DNA from 2 places in the Lactimicrobium sp. genome. Region 1 is predicted to be linked to the other one. Evidence: predicted binding sites of a transcription regulator. Region 1 holds the regulator's gene; the other holds the start of a gene.
The links. The regulator Rex, encoded in region 1, represses fermentation and respiration genes when NADH is low (regulators of the CRP and FNR family bind a similar motif). The targets are predictions, from matches to a motif close to GTGAANNNNTTCAC.
Positions count from the first base shown of each region.

Region 2: a site for Rex is predicted at 1,954-1,967, ahead of SOI44_RS06665 (flavocytochrome c). Genes of this name have one in related genera too.

Region 1 is NZ_JAZHUW010000027.1:24,396-27,564, reverse strand. Features, by position in the region: gene tsaB (tRNA (adenosine(37)-N6)-threonylcarbamoyltransferase complex dimerization subunit type 1 TsaB) at 1-107, shown strand, start outside; gene rimI (ribosomal protein S18-alanine N-acetyltransferase) at 116-571, shown strand; gene tsaD (tRNA (adenosine(37)-N6)-threonylcarbamoyltransferase complex transferase subunit TsaD) at 549-1,562, shown strand; gene SOI44_RS07535 (redox-sensing transcriptional repressor Rex) at 1,621-2,238, shown strand; gene asnS (asparagine--tRNA ligase) at 2,251-3,169, shown strand, end outside.
Region 2 is NZ_JAZHUW010000021.1:23,919-27,087, forward strand. Features, by position in the region: gene SOI44_RS06665 (flavocytochrome c) at 32-1,936, opposite strand; gene SOI44_RS06670 (acyl-CoA dehydratase activase-related protein) at 2,151-3,169, shown strand, end outside.

The DNA of each region.
Region 1 (3,169 bases):
TTGCCCAGAATTTCCTTGCCCTGAAAGATCATTGGGTTAAGGCTGCTAACACCAATCTGGTGAAGCCGGAATATCTGAAGCCATCCACTGCTTATCTTGTCAAATGATACGGTCAATGGTTGATGCGGATATCGATGCCGTCACCACTCTGGAAGAACAATTATTTCCGGGTGACTGCTGGGACCGCAGGCAGTTTCTGTATGAGCTTCATGAAAATCCATTTGCCAGATTGTTTGTCATTGAAAATGATGATGGCATCGTGAATGGCTATTGTGATTTGTGGATTATGTATGAGCAGGCCCAGGTTGCCAATATTGCCGTATCCGCTTCCTGCCAGAGGCAGGGGCTTGGCCAGCTGCTCATGGACCATATGTGTGCGCAGTCTCTGGCGCAGGGATGTGAATATCTGAGCCTGGAAGTGCGTCTGTCCAATCAGGCCGCCGTGCATTTATACGAAAAAAATGGTTTTATCAAAGCATCAAAGAGAAAAGGCTACTATTCAGACGGGGAAGATGCCTGGCTGATGGTAAAGCCGGTAGGAGGTTCAAATGACACTGATTCTTGCAATTGAGACAAGCTGTGATGAGACAGCCTGTGCCGTCGTTCGAGACGGGCGTGAGATCCTTTCCAGTATTGTCTCAAGTCAGATAAATGTACATACACTGTATGGCGGCGTTGTGCCTGAAGTTGCCAGCCGCATCCATGTTGAAAATATTTCAGCAGTCATTCATGAAGCTGTCCGCAGAAGCGGCGTCACCATGGATGATATCGATGCCATTGCCTATACACAGGGACCTGGTCTGATCGGATCCCTGCATGTCGGCGTGCAGGCTGCCAAGACACTTGCCTGGGAATTCCATAAGCCGCTTGTGCCGATCAATCATATGACCGGCCATATCTATGCCAACCGGTTTGTAGATACGCTGGAATTTCCACTGCTGGCTCTGGTTATTTCCGGCGGCCATTCACAGCTGGTATGGATGAAGAACGACTGGGATTTCAAGGTGATCGGTACAACCTGGGACGATGCCATCGGTGAAGCCTATGACAAAGTATCACGTGTGCTGGGCACCGGATATCCGGGCGGCCCGGTCATTGATAAGATGGCAAAGCTTGGCCATCCGCACTATGCACTGCCAACACCACACGTACAGGGTAAATATGATTTCTCTTTCTCCGGCCTGAAAACAGCTGTATCACAGCTGATCCAGCGTGAAGAGAAAAAGGGCAATCCGATCATCAAGGAAGATGTTGCCTATGCCTTCCAGGAAGCTGCACTTGGCTCCATGGTTGAGAAAACATTGAATGCCGTTGCGGATCTGCATCCGAAAACAGTTGTTCTGGCTGGCGGTGTAGCCGCAAATTCCCGCCTGCGTGAGCTGATGAAAGAAAAGATGACAAAATTCCCGGAAGTCAAACTGATTATTCCGGGTATCAAGTACTGCACGGACAATGCCGCCATGATTGGTGCAGCAGGCTATGTTGCTTATCAGCACCATTTGTTTGGTGACTTCACCGCCTCAGCAGATCCAAGTCTGGAAATGCCGGGTGAAGGTGAGTGAAAAACGATAATAAATTCACAAAGTGCTGAAAAAGTGTTATGATATCCGCGGTGATATTATGACAGATTATGTAGTACCAAAGGCAACATTACAGCGCTATCCTGTCTATCTGAAGGCTTTGCGGAAACTGAAGAACAATGGCTGCGACCGCATTATGTCCAAGGAGCTTGCGGATTATGTCGGCATTGAATCAACGACAATCCGGCGTGATTTCAGCTTTCTTGGCAAACTGGGCAAGCAGGGATATGGATATGATGTCGACAAGCTCATCAGTATTTTCTCGGAACAGCTCGGTGTGAACTTTGATGAAAAAATTATTCTGATCGGTGCCGGAAATCTTGGCAAGGCTCTGCTGAACTACAACAACTGGAACCATGTCGTTGGTGAGATTGTATGTGCATTTGATATTGCACCGCAGAACATCAAGGCATCTGTGCCCGTGTATGATATCAAGGATCTTCATGAGAAAATGCCTAAAGGATGCCGGATCGCCATCCTGTGTATTTCACAGAGTGTGCAGGAAACGGTAGATCTGCTGGTAGCCAACGGTATCCGTGGCATTGTGTCCTTTGCAATGGACCACTTTTCAGTGCCTGCCGGCGTTTTTGTAAAACAGGTAGATGTTGTCTCATCCATCCAGGAACTGGTGTTTGAGGCCAATTTAATGGAAAAATAAGGGGAATGAATTATGCCAACAGAAATGAGTGTGCGTGAGCTCTATGAGCTGACTGCTGAAGGATCACAGCTTGAAAAAGATCAGGTTGAATATGTACAGCTGCAGGGATGGATCCGTTCCAACCGCAGTGGCAAGGCAGTTTCGTTTATCGCTTTGAACGACGGTACGTATCTTGCCAATGCACAGGTTGTTTACAGTGCAGACAGTCTGTCCAACTATGAGGAAGTATCCCACTATCTGACAGGTACGGCAGTCTCTGTGATCGGCCGCTATGTTCTGACACCAGACAACCGCCAGCCGTTTGAAGTACAGGCAACAGAGATTGATCTGGAAGGTGCATGTGATGCGTCTTATCCGCTGCAGAAGAAGCGCCACACATTTGAATATCTGCGTGAGATCGGACATCTGCGCCCACGTACAAATACCTTTGAAGCTGTCTTCAGAGTCAGAAGCTGTCTGGCAATGGCCATTCATGAATTCTTCCAGAACCAGGGCTTTGTCTATGTCAACACACCGCTGATCACAGGCAATGATGCCGAAGGTGCAGGTGAAACATTTACGGTCACAACCCGTACCGATGGCAACTGGGAGAAGGACTTCTTTGGTAAGCATGCCTCATTGACTGTTTCCGGCCAGCTCCATGCTGAAGCCTATGCAATGGCATTCCGCGATGTCTACACATTCGGACCTACGTTCCGTGCTGAAAACTCCAATACCACAACCCATGCGGCTGAATTCTGGATGATTGAGCCGGAGATGGCATTTGCAGATCTGGATTATGATATGGCTGTCATTGAAGACATGGTGAAATACTGCATTACATATGTCTTTGACAACTGCAAGGAAGAGATGAAGTTCTTCAATGAACGCATTGATAAGACACTGATTGAACGTCTCGAGCATGTGCGCTCCTCACAGTTCCGTCAGATGC
Region 2 (3,169 bases), on a different contig from region 1:
CTGGAATCATCCAGACAGCTCATGGGTTCAATTACTTGGTGTAATCAGCCGCACTCTGGCCAGCAATTCTGCCGAAGACAACGAAGTCCGCAACAGCATTTCCACCCAGACGGTTGGCACCATGCACACCGCCGGTAACTTCACCTGCAGCGAACAGGCCCGGGATCACAGAACCGGAAGTATTGATGACCTCAGCAGAAGTATCAATCTTCAGGCCGCCCATGGTGTGATGAACGCCCGGCTGTACCTTGATGGCATAGTACGGAGCCTTGTCCAGCTTATTGGCAAAGGTTGTACGGTTGAAATCAGGATCGCTCTTGTTTTCAACATCTGTATTCCAGGTGTTCATTGTCTCAGCAAATGTGGATTCATCAACACCCATTGCCTTGGCCAGATCCTCATAGGTATCACCCTGTACTGTGTAGCCGGAATCAATGTAGCCCTGAATGACAGCAGAAGCATCAACCATGTTCTGGTCAATGATCAGCCATGCGGCACCGCCGGTCTGAGAATTCTCAGCTGCAGAAACGGCATCACGTGTACCAACTTCATCGGTGAAACGCTTACCTTCTGCATTGACCAGAATCGCACCATCGCCACGCAGACCTTCGGTAATCAGATGTGCGTTGCCATCATCATCAACGTGAACCGTCGGATGCAGCTGAATCTGCTTCATATCAACAGTTGCGGCATCAATGCCCTCAGCCGTAGCCATGGTAATGCCCTGGCCTTGTGCACCCGGTGCATTGGTTGTGATGTAGCCCTTGAGATCCGGATTCTGCTCAGCAACCATGTCATTGTTGGCACCGAAGCCGCCAGTTGCCAGAATGACAGCCTTGGCATTGACAGTAACCTTGTTGCCGGACTTACCTTCTGCCTCAACACCTGCAGCCTTGCCATCCTTCATCAGGATCTTGTTGGCTGTTGTATCGTAGTAAACCTTGACGCCAAGATCTTCAACATTCTTCTCCAGAATCGGAACAACATAGGCACCAACAGCAGTTGTCTTGCCTTCTGCGTTGACCGGACGGTGGATACGCTTGACAGAAGCACCGCCGAACTGGCCGACACTCTTGAGATCAGCACCGATCGAAGACAGCCACTCAATGGAATCTGCGGAGTTCTCACACAGAGTCTTGACCAGGGCAGGATCATTGATGCCCTTGCCGCCGATCATTGTATCCAGCTCGAACAGCTCAACAGAATCGAAGTAGCCAGTCGGATTTGCCTGGTAGGCATCCCACTGCTCCTGTACTGTCTTAGCCAGATCTGTAATGGTCTGGTTATCGGCATACTTGCTGGCAGCCGTATCCAGTGTCTTCTGAACACCGGCAGCCTCACCGAATGTATTTTCATCCTGATAGGATGTCTTGGCAGCGTTCATACCACCGGTGGAACGAACGGAGTTTCCGCCTGCTGCATCCTGGCTTTCCAGAATGACAACAGATCTGCCCTCATTGGCAGCCACAATGGCCGCTGTCATACCAGCACCGCCGGCACCAACAATGACGACATCCGCATCTTCGGTGACATCCTCAGCTGCAGCGGCTGTCGCTGCTGTCTGATAGTCATCCGGATTCAGGCCGGCAGACTTCAAAGCTGCGGCTGCTGCTTCCTTGATGGCATTGGATGTAATGGTGGCACCAGAGACAGCATCCACATTCAGTGTATTGCCGGATACCATCTCACCAGGCAGCTTGTCAATTGCCTTGGAGCCAATCCCCTGGGTCTCGTCCGGTCCATCTGCCTTCACATCCGTAATCACAGAATCCTTCAGGGTTACTGTGACAGTAACTGTGCCGCCGTTGCCTTTGGCTGTTCCCGTAAAATCACCGGAAACACCCTTGCTCTTGGCACAGCCAGGAATCGCGCCCAGAACCAGAGCCGCCGCAAAAAGACCGACGGTTCCAAGTCTGAAACCATGTTTCTGATCCATACTCTTCCTCCCATTTAGTGTGAATTTTCACACGCGTAAATAGAATAGCATGGGCTTGCTGAAATAAAAAGCTTTTCCACACGTGAGTTACTCGTAACAAACTGTTCGACAATGTTACGCCTTTGTTTATGCAAGCGGTCTCTGAAATTGACTCTTTCCTTAATATCATTAAAATTAGGTTGTTTTGCTATGGATTGCATACAGGAGGATTTGCATGAGAGTTGGTCTGGATATTGGCTCAACAACCATTAAATGCGTCGTTCTGAATGAACAGAATCAGATTGTAGCTTCAAGCTATGAACGCCACTACAGCCACATTCTGGAAAAAGGAGAAGAAATCCTGTCCAGAATCGTTGATAAATATCTGCCGGATGGCAAAGCCATTCTGGCAATTTCCGGATCTGCCGGCATGGGTCTTGCCGATGCCTGCCAGGTTCCCTTTGTACAGGAAGTCTTTGCTGAACGCGTGGCAGCCAACCGTCTCAACCCCGGCACGGACTGCATCATTGAGCTTGGCGGTGAAGATGCCAAGATTCTGTTTTTGACCAATGGCACCGAAGTCAGAATGAACGGTTCCTGTGCCGGCGGTACGGGTGCTTTCATTGACCAGATGGCAACCCTGCTCAAGATGGATGCCGGCCAGATGGATGAAGCCGCCTGCAAGGCAGAGCGCACCTATACCATTGCCAGCCGCTGCGGCGTCTTCGCCAAATCCGACGTACAGCCATTGATCAACCAGGGGGCCAAGACCGGTGATATCGCCGCTTCCATCTATCAGGCGGTTGTCAATCAGACCATTGCCGGTCTGTCTCAGGGCCGTCCCATTCAGGGCAATATTCTCTACCTTGGCGGGCCTCTGACATTCTCAAAATGTCTGCGCAATAGTTTTGACAAGACTCTGCATGTCAAAGGCACATGCCCGGAAAACTCCCTGCTGTATGTCGCCCTTGGCGCCGCATATTATGCCGATGAAGAGCTTGATCTCAACACAGTCATCAAAAATCTTTCTGAATACAGCGGCAAGGCGAAATTTGCTTCCCTGCCTCCGCTGTTTGAAAGCCGTGAAGAATACTGGGATTTCCATAACCGCCATGCCAAGGCTGCTGTACCCCGGGTTCCCTTTGATGAAACCTGCGGACCGGTGCATATTGGCATCGATGCCGGCTCCACAACCATCAAGATTGCCGTCATCAACCAGAAAGGCGAACTGCTGTTCACCCGCTATCAGCCCAA